Regions from separate parts of the Caulobacter sp. ALps2 genome, predicted to be linked through region 1. Evidence: riboswitches for the same ligand, from Rfam matches in the RefSeq annotation. Region 1 holds a riboswitch; the other holds the start of a gene.
What was found. Region 1 has a riboswitch for glycine ahead of ACW173_RS00525 (TonB-dependent receptor domain-containing protein). Riboswitches for the same ligand answer to the same signal wherever they lie in the genome.
Positions count from the first base shown of each region.

Region 2: another riboswitch for glycine. It lies ahead of gcvT (glycine cleavage system aminomethyltransferase GcvT); the one in region 1 lies ahead of ACW173_RS00525 (TonB-dependent receptor domain-containing protein).

Region 1 is NZ_CM178743.1:118,174-125,635, reverse strand. Features, by position in the region: gene ACW173_RS00525 (TonB-dependent receptor domain-containing protein) at 1-2,487, opposite strand, end outside; glycine riboswitch at 2,582-2,673, opposite strand; glycine riboswitch at 2,677-2,767, opposite strand; gene ACW173_RS00520 (ABC transporter substrate-binding protein) at 3,034-4,113, opposite strand; gene ACW173_RS00515 (response regulator transcription factor) at 4,165-4,833, shown strand; gene ACW173_RS00510 (sensor histidine kinase) at 4,830-6,206, shown strand; gene ACW173_RS00505 (alpha/beta hydrolase) at 6,265-7,188, opposite strand; gene ACW173_RS00500 (hypothetical protein) at 7,254-7,462, opposite strand, start outside.
Region 2 is NZ_CM178743.1:1,129,946-1,137,407, forward strand. Features, by position in the region: gene gcvPB (aminomethyl-transferring glycine dehydrogenase subunit GcvPB) at 1-915, opposite strand, end outside; gene gcvPA (aminomethyl-transferring glycine dehydrogenase subunit GcvPA) at 912-2,258, opposite strand; gene gcvH (glycine cleavage system protein GcvH) at 2,286-2,651, opposite strand; gene gcvT (glycine cleavage system aminomethyltransferase GcvT) at 2,669-3,781, opposite strand; glycine riboswitch at 3,948-4,038, opposite strand; gene ACW173_RS05200 (zinc-dependent metalloprotease) at 4,088-6,586, opposite strand; gene ACW173_RS05205 (arginine--tRNA ligase) at 6,667-7,462, opposite strand, start outside.

The sequences.
Region 1 (7,462 bases):
GGTGTTGTTGTAGTTACCCGCCGAGATGTAGCGGGCGCGCAGGTTGGCGCTGAACATCTCGCCGGCCCAGTCGATCGACGCGTTCGCACGGGTCTTGGGCGTGCCCAGACCGAACGAATAGCCTTGTGACTTGACGTACTCGATCTTGCTGACGCCGTCATTGGTGGTCAGGCTGTTGACCCAGGAGCCAAGCAGGCGGGCGCGGATGCGGCCCGGAGCCCCCGGGATCAGGCGATCGAACGCGGTCGAGTACGAGATCTCGGCGTCGAAGCCGTCGGTCTTGTAGTTGGCCAGGTTGACATAGGTCGAGACGATCCGGGTGATCGTGCCGGTCGAGTCACGGGTGACCCGCGAGCACAGGTCCTGATTGCCGTTGGCGCAGCGGGTGACGATGTCCTGAGCCGCGATCGTGGTGATCACGTCGTCGATGTTGATCTTGAAATAGTCGAGCGACATGCTCAGGCCCGCGATCGACGGCGGCGAATAGACGAAGCCGGTCGTGAAGGTCTTGGCCGTCTCGGGGTTCAGGTTCGGGTTGCCGCCGCCGTTGGTCAGCACATAGACGCTGGAATTGTTCGTCGGGTCGGTCAGCGTGTTGTAGCCGGTCGTGGTCGTCGTGAAGAGCTCGGTCAGGTTGGCCGAACGGATGTCGCGCGACTGGGTGATGCGACCGCGGAAGCCCGGGAAGAACTCGTTGGTGGCGCCCAGCTTCCACGACCAGATCGAACCGGTGGTGTTGTAGTCGGAGACGCGCGCGGCGGCGTTGACTTCCAGCTTGTTCAGCACAGGGACGTCACGGACGACGGGCACCAGCACTTCAGCGAAGGCCTCCTTGACGCTGAAGCTGCCGGCCATGGCCGAGAAACTGAAGGTCGTGAAGGCCTTGGCCGCGTCCAGGGCCCCGACCGTGCGGTCGACCGACTCCTTGCGGGCTTCGGCGCCGACGGCGACCGAGACGGCGCCGGCCGGCAGGCTGAAAGGCTCGCCGCGCAGGCTGAAGCCGCCGACGTCCAGCTTGCTGGTTTCACGCATCGAGGGCGTACCGGTGACGTAGTCCAGCGCGGCCTGCGAGGGCGCGCCCTGGCCGAACAGGTTGATCGGCACGCAGTTGGTCGAGGTGGTCAGGGCGATGCGGCAGACCGCTTGGCCCGTCGCCGGGTTGATCACCGAGTCCACCGCGTTGGCGTAGTTCTGGGTCAGGAAGAACCCAGGGGTGTCGATATTGTTCTCTTGCTCGCCGTGGCTGTAATAGGCGCTCCAGCGCCAGCCGCCGTCGAACTCGCCGTCCAGGGCGATCGTGCCCTGGGTCGAGACGCGTTCGAAGTCGATGGTCGGATAGGCCTCGGTGTTGAAGCGACCCATCGTGAACGAGGTCTGGCCAGCGGCGGCCAGAGCGCTCTTCACCGCGGTCGGCAGGAAGGCGTTGTCCGACCGGATCGTCAGGTTGCCGCGGTTGTGGTCGCCGAACCAGATGTAGTTGTTCCACATCCGCGAGCGGCGCAGCTCGGCGGTCATCTTGACCTTGTCGGTCAGGTCGTAGGTGACGCTAGCCATGGTGGCGTAGCGCTTCTGTGGCGTGACGAGGGGCGAGAGGTCATCGTTGGACGGGCCTTCGCCGCCGATCGAGTTGGTGCCTTGCACGGTGCCGTAGTCGAAGGCGCGCAGGGTGCCGTCCGGATTGAAGGTCTGGCCACGCAGGACGCCCGAGGTGATCAGGCCGCCCGGAGCCGCGTTCGAGAAGCCGACGTCGGGGGCCAGAACGAAGCGGCCCGCGCCGTTCGAGATGGTGGCCCAGCGGCCGATGTTCGGACGGCTGCTCTTGGGGATTACGCCGTCGTTGTCGAGATATTCGCCGCCGATGACGAAGTGGCCGCGGCCGTTGGCGAAGGTCGTGCCGGCCGCGCCTTCGACGCGGATCTGCTTGGCGTCGTCAAACGACGACTCGCCGCCTTCGATGCCGAACTTGAAGCCGGTGAAGTTGCGGTCGATGGAGAGGTTGACGACGCCGGCGACGGCGCCCGAACCCCAAGCGGCCGAGGCGCCGCCGGTCACGACGTCCACGCCCTTCAGCATCACGCTGGGGATCATGTTCAGGTCGTTCTCGCCCGAGAAGCGACGGCCATCCAGCAGCACCAGGGTGCGGTTGATGCCCAGGCCGCGCAGGTCGACCGGGGCGTTGCCCGCGCCGGTGTTGGTGCCGGTGGTCTGGGGCGAGGTGGTGGCGCGGAACTGCGGCAGGTCGTTCAGGGCGGCGGCCACGTTCGGACGGGCGCCGACGGCCAGGTCCTGGGCGGTGACGCGCACGGTCGGGGTCGGGGCTTCGAAGCCGGCGCGGTCGATCCGCGAGCCGGTGACGATGATCTCCGCGACGCTGGTGTCTTCCGCGGGCGCGGTCTGGGCGAAGGCGGCGGTGTGCAGCATGAGCGCGGCGGGCGCGATGCTGCAGCCCAGCAGCAGGTTACGGCGAGTTTGGCGTGAAAGTGTCAAACGAGATCCCCTCGGTGTTTGCAGTCGACAACGCCCGCCCCGTGCGCCGCACGATGCGACGCGCCCGGGTTCGTCAGGCGGTTTCCTCTGCCCCCGCTGTCCTTGGGCCTGAGAGATTCAGGCGCATGCGCGCCCTTGCTCCTTCGGCGAGGCCGCTCCATTTTGGAGCGGTCCTGCTTTCCAGCGTCCTTGTGCTCTGCGGTCCCTGTTGCCTGAGCGTTTCCGGGGCGGTTGCGCCTTCGGCGTCGGGGCCTGACCCGATCTCTTCCGCGAGAGCCAGACCAATACGAACCCTTCGCCACAGCGCGTCAAAGCGTCGAAAATCGGTATAAAATTCCCCTAACGGCCACGGCCGGGACGCGTATTTCCTCGAATTCACCGCACGGTGAGAGGCGTGCCCGCACGATGTCCGGCTCATCACGCTGCGTGACAGGTCGGTGACAGCTTGGCGCTCTGCCCGCGGTTCCTCGAAAACCACGCCGAAGCGTCGCCGCGTCGCCGGAAGGTCAAAAAATACGCAGAAATTGCACGGATATGCGCCAGATATCAGCGCGCCCGGGCCGCGTGTCGCCAGCGCGCCAGAAGTTCCGCCCGCCGCCCCTGGTCGAAATTGGCCAGCAAGGCCGGCCCGACCCTCACGGGGCGACCGCCCGGCGGCGGCGGGGCGCCCAACCCCGGACGGATCGGCGTCAGCCGGACTTCGAGCAGGCGGCGCTGTCCGGCTTCCGACATCAGATAGTCCAGGAACACCCTCGCCGCGCCGGGGTGACGCGCCACGCGGGTGATGAAGGCCACCCTGGAGATCGAGAGGTGGTAGTCCTCCGGAACGACGTAGCCGATGTCGGGACCGTGGTTGCGCACATACCAGTCAGCGTAGGACCCGTTCATGTCGAAGGCCAGCAGGTGCTCGCCGGACGCCACGCGATCCAGCATCGGCTTGCCGGGCACATAGGTTCGCGCGCCCGTCGCGGCCATCGCGTCGTAAAGCGCCCAGGCGTCGGGATAGAACTGAGTATTGCTGGACAGATAGAAGAACCCCATGCCGCTGCGCTCGGGGTCGTACATCGCCACCTTGCCGCGCCAGCGTTCGGGATCGGCGCGAAGCGCGGCCAGCAGGGCGGCGTGGCTGCGCGGCGCGCTGTCCCCCTTCAGAAGCCGCTTGTTGTAGACGAAGACGATCGGTTCGCTGGTCACGCCGAAACCCTGGTCGCGCCAGCGCGCCCAGGCGGGGAGGTTCCTGGCCTCGGGACTTCTATAGGTTTGGGCGTAGCCGTCGTTGATCAGCTTGACCTGGGTGTCCATCGCCGATGTCCAGACGACGTCGGCGACCGGTTTGCCGCTGGTGGCCTCTTCGATCACCCGCGCCTGCATGTCGCGTGACGTCAGCACGACGAACCGAAGTTTCACCTTCGGGAAACGGCGCTCGAAATCCTCGACCAGCGGCTGGTGGATGTCGTTGTTGATATAGACCACGACCTCGCCCTCGCGGGCGGCCGCCCGGATGTCCGAGGTTCGCGTCGCCTGTTCCGGCGCGCCGGGCGCGCAGCCCGTCAGCGCCAGGGCGGCCACGCCCAGGGTCGCGCCGAGGCTGGCGACGAAGCGCCGTCTCTTGACCTGATGTGGCAATCGGCGTCGGATGCCGCTCTCCCCTGAGTGTGTCCGGCTCCTACATCCCCGATGAAGATACTGGTTGTCGAGGATGATCCGCCCCTGCGTCGCTCGCTGACCGCGACGCTGGAGAGCGAGGGGCACCAGCCCGTCTGCGTCGAGACCGGCGAGGCCGCCCTGGCCCTGGCGCTAGCTCACGGGGCCGATTTCGACGCCGTCGTCCTGGACATAGGCCTGCCCGACATCGACGGCTTCGAGATCCTGGGCCGACTGCGGCGCGAGGGCGTGCTCACCCCGATCGTCATGTTGACCGCGCGCGACGCGGTGCGCGATCGCATCGCGGGTCTGGACATGGGCGCGGACGACTACGTGCTAAAGCCGTTCGATCCGTTCGAGCTGGTGGCCCGGGTGCGGGCGGTGGCGCGGCGCAAGGGCGGCTACGCCACACGGACGGCCCATGTCGGCGCGCTGGTCTGCGACTGGGAAGCCGGCGCGGCCTGGGTCGGCGAGCGGCGGCTGGACCTGCGCCCGCGCGAGTGGGCCGTGCTGAAAGCGCTGGCCGCGCGTCCCGGTCGGGTCGTCGAGCGCGACCGCCTGGCCGCCGACGTATTTCCCGATGAACTGGCTCCCTCGCCCAACGCGCTGGACATCCATGTCGGCCGGCTGCGACGCAAGCTGGCGCCGGGCGGTCCGCGCCTGAGCACGCTTCGGGGCGTGGGCTACCGGCTCGATCCGTGAACGCCAAGCTTTTGAACTGGAGGCGTCCCAGCCTCGTTGGCCGCCTGTTGCTGGCGCAGGTCGCCCCGCTGGCCCTGCTGGGCGCGGCGCTCGCCCTGGCCGGCGCCCTGGCCGCCGGCGCGGTCGTGGAGAAGTCGTCCGATCGCCTGCTGGCCGGATCCGTGGCCTCGATCGTCGCCCAGATCGGTGTGCGAGAGGGTCAGGCCCAGGTGGCCCTGCCGCCGTGGTCCTTGGCGCTGCTGGACAGTCCCGAGCGCGACGCGGTGTTCTATGCGGTGCGCCAGGGTCCGCGCCTGGTCACGGGCTACGACGACCTCCCACGTCTGGCCGCTCCCGCGCCGAACGAGACGAGTTTCAGCTATGCGAGGATGCACGGCTACGAGGTGCGGGTCGCCCAGTCGACGGTGATGGTGCCGGGCGTGCGCGAGCCCGTCGTGGTGGCGGTGGCCCAAAGCCTGGACTCCCGTCGCGCCAGCGTGCGCGAGCTGCTTTCCACCCTGATCGGCCTGCCCGTCTTGCTGGTCGCCGTCGCCGCGGTTCTGGTCGTGCCGGCCGTCGGCTGGGGCCTGGCGCCGCTGCGCCGCCTGACGGCTGATCTGAAAAGGCGCGCTCAGGCCTCGCGCCCGGACCTCGCCCCCATCGACGCCGCCGACACGCCCGCCGAACTGTCGCCCGCCGTCGAAGCCTTCAATCACCTCATGAGCAGCCTGGAGCGCTTCACCCGCGCTCTGGAACGCTTCTCGGCCGACGCCTCGCATCAGTTGCGCACCCCCCTGTCGGTCATCGTCGCCAATCTCGCCCTGCTGGAACGCTCGGCCGTCACGCCGCTAGACAAGGCCCTGCTCGGCGACTCGCGGGACGCGGCGGCCAACCTGCGCCAGGTGCTGTCGCAGTTCCTCGCCCTGGCCCGCTCCGAGGCGACCGCGGCCGAGGGCGAGGCTGACCTCGTCGCGCTGCTCACCACGATCCAGGTCGAGGCCGCCCGCGCCTTCCCCCAGGTCGAACTGCTGACGCACCTGCCCCCAGACCTCCGGCTCGCGCGCGGCAACGCGGTGCTGATCGGCGAAGTCCTACGCAATCTCGTCTTCAATGCCTGCGCCTACGGCGCGGGCAAGGTGCGTATCGTCGCCAGGACGGACGGCGACGGACCGCGGGTCGTGATCTGGGATCACGGTCGGGGACTGGGCGAAGACGAGCTGCGAAACGTGTTCACGCCATTCAACCGAAGCGCCGCGAGCCAGGGATCGGCCGGCGCGGGTCTGGGCCTGACCATCGTGCGCTCGATCACCCAACGCCTGGACATCGGCCTCGAACTGCGCGCCCGCCATCCCAGGCCAGGCCTGGTCGCCGACCTCCGCTTCCCGGCGGGATAGCGTGCCGCGCGTTCACGAGTGGATATCGTCCCTAAAGCCTGGAAGTGGCCATCCGCCTTCAGCGCCGCAGCCTATCGGCGATGAAGCGGTCCACGGCGTCGGTGTAGGCGCCGGGCAGGCCCAGGGTGCGGTTGATGTCCGCGTGGCTCAGGTCGCGCGGGAACACCGGCATCGGAACGTTCGAGCGCTGAGCCAGCGCCTGGAAGGCGCGTGCGTCGTCGCAGGGCTTGTCGGGCCGCTTCGTCGAGCAGACCAGGAACATCGGCACGGCCGAGGGCGTCCACTGGTCCATCGGCGAGGCCTGGGCCCAGCCGGCGGGATCGCCGCCGAACGCCTCGTCGTAGAACTTCGGATGGCGGCCGGACATGGTCGTGGAGATGTTCATCGCCGCCGAGTCCAGCACCACGGTCCCGGCCCAGGGCTTGCCGACCATGTCGGGCTTGGAGGACAGCAGGGCCACGAGATGCGCCCCGGCCGAATGGCCCATCAGGATGATCCGGCGATCGCTGGCGCCCCAGTCGGCGGCGTGACCCTGCGTCCAGCGCACGGCCTGGGCGACATCCTGGGCCTGGGCGTAGGCCATGGCCTGGGGCAGCATGCGGTAGTTGACGCTGACGAAGACGTAGCCCCTGGGCAACCAGTGACGGAGCTTGTTCTCGACCGAACCGGTATTGGCCTTGTCGCCGATCTTCCAGGCGCCGCCGTGGACCATGACGATCACCGGCGCGTCGCGCGGCACGTCCGGCGGGACATAGACGTCGATCGCCTGAGCCGGGTCGGCGCCATAGGCCGCGGTCAGCTTGCGGGCGCCGGGCATGATCGCCCGCGGATCGATCGGGCGCTCTTCCTCGGCCTTCTTCTCTTGCAGGCGCTGCATCATGCGCTCGCGCATCTTGCCGCGCAGGCCGATTTGAGCGTCCGCGGCGCTGGTGGCGGCGAGCAGGGCCGCCAGGCCGAGGGTGAGCAGGCGTGTCTTCTTCACGGTGGATCTCTCGAACGCGGAAAGGTTGGGCCGGCGCGGGGGGCTTTGCGCCGGCCCGGTCAAGGTCAGGGGCGGCTCACGACGCCGCTGACCGAGCGGGAAACGCCGTCGTAGCCGGTGCGGCTGGCGGTGTAGCCGTACGTGCCGTCACCGTTGTTGACGACGCTGGTCGCGCGGCTGGCCGAGGCCCCGTTGTTGAAGGTGCGCGAGGCGCCGCCGGCATAGGCGCCGTCGCTCCAGCTGGCGCTGCGCTGGCTGGCCACGCCGTAGCCGC
Region 2 (7,462 bases), 1.0 Mb from region 1:
GCCGCCGTGGGGCGTCGAGAAGGTCTTGTGCAGGTTGATGTGCATGGCGTCGACGCCCAGGTCGCCCGGACGCACTCGGCCGACGATGGCGTTGAAGTTGGCGCCGTCGCAGTAGAAGTACGCGCCCGCCGCGTGGGTCAGGCGGGCGATCTCGACGACGTCGCGCTCGAACAGGCCGCAGGTGTTGGGGTTGGTGACCATGATGGCGGCCACATGATCGCCGAGCTTGGACTCCAGGTCGGCCAGGTCGACGCGGCCGTCATCGGTCTGGGCGATCTCGACGACCGTGTAGCCGACGAAGGCCGCCGTGGCCGGGTTGGTGCCGTGGGCGCTGGTCGGGGCCAGGACGGTCTTGCGGTGGCCATTGCCGGCCGCCTCGTGCGCGGCCCGGATGGCCAGCAGGCCGCACAGCTCGCCATGCGCGCCGGCCTTGGGGCTCAGGGCGACGGCGGGCATGCCGGTCAGGGTCTTCAGCCAGTGGGCCAGACGGTCCATCAGCTGCAGCGCGCCCTGCACGGTCGACCGCGGCTGCAGCGGGTGGATGTCCGAGAAGCCCGGCAGGCGCGCCATCTTCTCGTTCAGGCGCGGGTTGTGCTTCATCGTGCACGAGCCCAGCGGATATAGCGCCAGGTCGATGGCGTGGTTCTTCTGGGACAGGCGCACGTAGTGGCGGACGGCTTCGGGCTCGGACAGGCCCGGCAGGCCGATCGGCGCGTCGCGTAGCAGGCCGGCCAGGTCGCTCGACGGGGCGGCGGCCTCCGGCAGGTCGACGCCGGTCTTGTTCCAGCCGTCCAGTTCGAAGATCAGGGCTTCGTTCTGGAGCAGGCCGCGATTGCCGGTCAGGGTCTCGTGACCCGCCGGAGTGTCATTGGCGGCTTCGGGGCGCGTGGGGCGGCCGACGTTGTTCATGCTCATTGGCCCACCACCTTGGTCAGCAGCTTGGCGAAGAAATTGATGTCGATGTCGAGCGTGGTCTCGGTGGCCGCGACCAGCAGCACGTCGTCCAGGCCCGCGCCCGCGTCGAGGCGCGAGAACGGCACGCCAGCGATGACGCCGTGGCCGGCCAGGGTTTCGACGACCTCGTCGGCCTTGCCCGGCACGCGGATGGCGAACTCGTTGAAGAAGCGCGGGGTCAGGATCTCGACGCCCGGCACCGCCTTGAGGGCGTCGCGCAGGGCGACAGCCTTCTGGTGGTTCAGAGCGGCCAGCTGGCGCAGGCCCGTCTCGCCCAGCAGGCTCATGTGGATGCTGAACGCCAGGGCGCACAGGCCGCTGTTGGTGCAGATGTTCGAGGTCGCCTTGTCGCGGCGGATATGCTGCTCGCGGGTCGACAGGGTCAGGACGAAGCCGCGCTTGCCGTCGGCGTCAACGGTCTCGCCGCACAGGCGGCCCGGCATCTGGCGGACGAACTTTTCCTTGCAGGCGAACAGGCCGACATAAGGACCGCCGAAGTTCAGGCCGTTGCCGATCGACTGGCCCTCGGCCACGGCGATGTCGGCGCCCATCTCGCCGGGCGACTTTAGCAGGCCGTACGAGACGGCTTCGGTCGTCACCACGATCAGCAGCGCGCCGGCCGCGTGGGCGGCTTCGGCGATCTTCGTGACGTCGGTGACCGTGCCGAAGACGTTCGGGGTCTGGACAACGACGCAGGCGGTGTCGGCGTCAATGGCGGCGATCACCGCGTCCTCGGCGTCGACGGCTGGGGCCATGGCCTGGGTCGAGACGCCGGCCGCGTGGGCCAGGGTCTCGATGGTCTCGACATAGTGCGGATGGACGCCGCCCGACATCACCGCCTTGTTCCGGCGGGTCACGCGCTGGGCCATCATCACGGCCTCGGCCGCGCCGGTCGAGCCGTCATAGAGCGAGGCGTTGGCCACTTCCATGCCGGTCAGGGCCGCGACCTGGGTCTGGAACTCGAACAGGACCTGCAGCGTGCCCTGGGCGATTTCCGGCTGGTAGGGCGTGTAGCTGGTCAGGAATTCCGACCGCTGGATGATGTGGTCGACCGTGGCCGGCACGTGGTGGCGATAGGCGCCAGCCCCGCAGAAGAACGGTCCCTCCCCCGCGGCGCGATTGCGACGGGCCAGGCCCGCCATCTCGCGTTCGACTTCGATCTCGCCGGCGTGCGGCGGCAGGTCGACGGTTCCGTCGCGGCGGGCCGAGGCCGGCACGTCGACGAACAGGTCGTCGATCGACTTCACGCCGATCGCGCCGAGCATCTCGACGCGGTCTTCGGGGGTCAGGGGGAGGTAACGCATGATCTGCTTTCGCGAGGAGGCGGAAGTTTAGAGGGTGCTCAGGAACGCTTCGTACGCGTCGCGGTCCATCAGGGCGTCGACCTCGGCCGGGCTGCTCAGCTTGATCTTGGCGAACCAGCCGCCGCTTTCCGGCAGGGCGTTGACGGTTTCCGGTGCGTCGCCCAGCTCGGCATTGCCTTCGACAACCTCGCCCGACACCGGGGCGTAGACGTCCGAGGCGGCCTTGACGCTCTCGACGACCGCCAGGTTCTCGCCCTGCTTCACGGTCTTGCCGGCTTCCGGAACCTCGACGAACACCACGTCGCCCAGTTGCTCGGCGGCGTAGGCGGTGATGCCGACGGTGGCGACGTCGCCTTGGACGACGACCCATTCATGATCTTTGGTGAAACGCATCTCTTGTCGGCCCTTGATTAGAGTTTGCGGACGTAACGGTTCGGAACGAACGGGCTCGCCACCACTTCGGCGGCCGCCTGCTTGCCTCGCACGATGACTTTCAACTGGGTCCCGATCGCCGCATAGGCCGGCGGCGCGAAACCGATGGCGATGGGGAAGCCCAGGCTGGGCGCGAAGCCGCCGCTGGTCACCTTGCCGATGACATTGCCCGCTTCGTCGGCGATCTCGGCGCCTTCGCGGGCCGGAGCGCCTTCCAGCACCTTGAGATTGACGCGGACGCGCGACAGCTCGCCGGCCAGTTCCTTGGCGATCCGGGCCGCGCCCAGATAGTCGCCAGCCTCGCGGCGCGACTTGCCGACGGCGAAGTTCAGCCCGCCTTCGATCGGCGAGACGGTCTCGTCCAGGTCGTGGCCGTACAGCGGCAGGCCGGCCTCCAGGCGCAGGCTGTCGCGGGCGCCCAGGCCGATCGGCTTGACGCGCTCGTCAGCCAGCAGGGTGTTCCACACGCGCTCGGCGGCGTCGGCCGGGACCGAGATCTCGTAGCCGTCTTCGCCCGTATAGCCCGAGCGCGAGATGATCGCGTCGACGCCGAAGGCGGTCAGGGCGAGCGTGTCCATGAACACCATGCCGGCGGCTTCCGGCGCATGAGCGGCCAGCACGGCGGCGGCTTCCGGACCTTGCAGCGCCAGCAGCGCGCGGTCTTCCAGGCGGGTCACCGTCGCTTCACCCGCCAGGGCGTCGGCGATGATCTTGTAATCGTTGTCCTTGCAGGCGCCGTTGACCACCACGAACAGGCCGTCGTCGTCGGGACGCGCGGTCATCAGGTCGTCGATGATGCCGCCGTCGGCGTTCAGCAGCACGCCATAACGCTGCTTGCCGGCCTTCAGGCCCTGGTAGTCGGCCGAGACCACCTTCTCGAAGCTCTTGGCCGGGTTCTGACCGCGGATCCGGGCCTGGCCCATGTGCGAGACGTCGAACAAACCGGCGTGCTCGCGGGTCCACAGGTGCTCCTTCAGCACCCCGTCCTTGTACTGCACCGGCATCGAATAGCCGGCGAACGGCACCATGCGGGCGCCGAGCGCCACGTGGGCGTCGAACAAGGGGGTCTTCTTGAGGTCTTGATCAGACACTGGGCAGGCTCCTAGCGGGGTCGGCGAGACGACCGGCGTCCGCCGGTTGGTCGCGCCCCCGCTGTCCCTTGGACCTGAGAGATTCCGGCCTTCCCCCTCTGCTGTTTGGGGTCGGCCTTGCTCCTTCGGCGAGCCGCCCTTTCGGGAGACTACTTTCCAGCGTTTCTAAACCCGAGCGGTCCTTTTGCCTGAGCGTTTCCGGGGCGGTTGCGCCTTCGGCCTCGGGAGCGAATCCCGATGTCTCCCGCTGGGGTCGTCGGGGTCAATGCGGGAGGGGCGAGGCGGAGTCAAGCGGAGCCTACCAGCCTAAAGGGACAGATCCCCGAACCAATCGGTTTCGCCGATCGGCGGACCGGGCGGGGTGACGACCTTGGCCTTGCCGTCCTCGACCAGAGCCGCCAGACGACCGCCGCTTTCATCCGTGACGATCCCCGCCAAGGCGCGAGCCTGGGCGCGGTCGGCGGCGTCGCCGGTCGTGACGGCTTTAAGCCCCTTGCCCCAGTCGGCCAGGCGCGCGCGGATCACGGCGGCGGCGGTCGGCGACAGGCTCTTGTCGGCCAGGGCGTCGGCCAGGCTGACCACCATCCGTTGGCGGACGCGGCGGGCGAGTTCGGCCTGGCGACCGGTGGCCTTGCCGTCGAAGGCGGCGAAGGCCAGGGCCTTGTCCAACAGGCCCTCGACACCCGGCTGAGCCGGATCGCGGCGCTTGGCCTCGACCAGCCGGTTCAGACGCGCGGCCGCGAACAGGTCGCTCCAGACCAGGTCGGCGGCGACCTCGGCCGTCGCCGGCAGATCGAAAACGGGGCCGGCGCCAAACGTCTCGATCTCGTAGGCGTGGTCGGTCCCCTGCGACTGGCCCGAGGTCAGCACGTCCAGGGTCCTGTCCGAGAGGTCCAGCGCGGCCGGCGTCACGGTGCGCAGCAGGGCGTCGACGGCGGCGGCCTGACGGGCGGCCGGCACGATCTTGGACGCCTCGTGGCCGTCGCCCTCCGCGCCGTAGGTGAAGTCGATCCCGCCGACCAGCTTGGCAGTCGCGTCGACCTGATAGCGATGGAAGATGTAGATCGGCACGACCATGCGGCGCAGGTCGGCGACCGACGCGCCCTTGGGCAGGTTGGCCAGGCCGAAGCGGTCCAGGGCGATCTTGCGCACGGCCATCAGGTGGTCGAGCTCGGCGACCGGATCGGTCCCGTTGTCCCACACAGCGCCCAGCGGATGCGGGGTGTCCGCAGCGCGCGCGTCCTCGTCGGAGACGTAGCGCAGGCCGTCAGCCTGGCTCTTGTCGGCCTTGGCCTTCAGCCAGGTCTTCTCGTCGGTCCCGGCCGGGGCGGGCCCGTACAGCCAGTCGATCGCGAACTTGTCCCACGCCCCGACGCCGCGCCCATAGGCGTCGGCGAAGTCCAGCTGCCCCTCCTTGATGGCGATCCTGGGGGCCGGATAGTCCATCACCGAGGCGCGGTCGCCGTAGGTGCTGGCCGCGAAATTGTGCTGCAGGCCGATCGAGTGGCCGATCTCGTGGGTCGCCAGCTGGCGCAGGCGGGCCAGGGAGATCTCGATCGGGTCGTTGGGACCGCCCTTTCCGGTGGCGGCCGCGCCTTCCAGCCCCTCGAAGATCAGCCGGTCCTGGCGAATGCGCTGCGAGCCCAGCAGGACGTCGCCCTTGACGATCTCGCCCGTGCGCGGGTCGACCACCGCATGGCCGTACGACCAGCCGCGCGTCTGGCGGTGCACCCAGTTGACGACATTGTAGCGGGCGTCCAGCGGGCTCACCCCATCGGGCAGCACCTCTACCCGGAAGGCGTCGACATAGCCGGCCGCCTCGAAGGCCTGGTTCCACCAGCGCCCGCCCTCGATCAGGGCCGAGCGCACCGGCTCGGGCGCGGCGCGGTCGACATAGAAGACGATCGGTTTCTTGACCGGCGAGCGGGCGGCGGTCGGGTCGGTCTTCTCCAGCCGGAAGCGGTGGACCAGGCGATAGACCAGCGGCGCGTTCAGCGGCGCGGAGTAGTCGGCGACCGTGTGGTCGATGACGCCGACGCGCGGATCGTTCTGGCGCGGCGTGTAGCCAGGCTCGGGCAGGGCCACCAGCGAGTGGTGCAGCACCAGGGTGACGTTGCGCGGGTCGGGGACGATGCCGCGAACCTCCGGGCCCGGATCGTCGCCGACAAAGGTCTCGACCGCCTCCAGCTCGACGTTCAGCGGGAACACGTTGACCTCGCCGGTGTCGGCATAGGACAGGCCGTCGTTCAGGCGGAAATCGCCCTGCTTGCCGCGCTTGAGGGTCTTGGCGACGCCTTGCGCGTCGCGGACCAGGAAGCTGGTCACATCGACCAGCGGACGGCCGTCGGGGTTCTCGGCCTCGATGGCGTTGGACCAGACGCTGGAGATCGGGAACGAGTCCGCCACCGCCTGCTTCTCGTCGGCCGAGCCGCGCGCGGCGGAAAAGCCCCAATTCTCGAATTGGGCGATGACCTTCCCGCCCACGCGGCGGAAGGCGATGATCTGGGTGTCGCCCGGCGCCGAACGGTCCAGCCCCGTGGGGTTCGAGCCCAGGCCGGCCCGCAGATAGGTCTGGTAGAGATAGCGCCCCGCGATCCCGTCCGGACCAGGCTTGGGCAACAGCAGGAAGACCTTGCCGTCCTTCTTGTCGACGAAGACCGGAACCAGACCGTCCTTGCGCTCGAGCCCCGCGGTGGCGTCGGCGAACTTGTCGGTTTGCTTGGGCTTGTCAGCGGCCAAGGCCGGCGCGGCGATCGCGCTCGCGCAGACGCCCGCCATCAACATGGCGACCACGGACAACTTCATGACCCCTCCCGAACGCATAGAAGCGCGGGGACTGTCCTGCGCCCTCGCGGCGATTGCAACGCCGGAGGGCGCGAGGGAGGTTACATCCGTTCCGGCGCTTCGATGCCGAGCAGGTCGAGCGTGAGCTCAAGCTGCCGCAGCGTCGTCTCGGCCAGCGACAGGCGCGAGGCCCGCAGCTCTTCGGTGTCGGCGCTCATGATCGGGCAGGCGGCGTAGAACTTCGAGAAGGTCTGGGCCAGCTTGTAGGCGTGTTCGGCCACGAAGTTGGGAGCCTTCTTGTCGTAGGCCTCCTGCAGGGCGCCCTCGAAGGCGTCCAGCAGCATGGCTAGATCGCGTTCGGCCGGTTCGTGGATCACGATCCGGCCGGCCGTGGCGCCGGCCTCGGAAGCCTTGCGGAGCACGCTCTTGATGCGCACCGACTGGTACAGCAGATACGGGCCGGTCTTGCCCTCGAAGCTGGTGAAGCGGTCGAGGTCGAAGACGTACGAGGTGCCGCGGAAGTTCTGCAGGTCAGCGAACTTCAGGGCCGCGACGCCGACCTTGTGGGCGGTGTCCTCGAACTGTTCTTCGCTGAGTTCGGCGCCGAGACCGGCCTCATGCAGGCGCTCACGGGCCTTCTCGCGGGCCATCTCGATCAGGTCGTGCAGCTTCAGGACGCCGCCGGCGCGGGTCTTGAAGGGCTTGCCGTCCGCGCCGTTCATGGTGCCGAAGCCGATATGCTCCAGCGCGCCGTCCTGAGCGTAGCCGGCCAGATAGGCGGCGCGGAACACCGTCTCGAAATGCAGCGCCTGGCGCTGGTCCACGCAGTAGAGGATCAGGTGCGGATCGAACGACTTGCGGCGGTCCAGGATGGTGGCCAGGTCGGTCGTGCCGTAC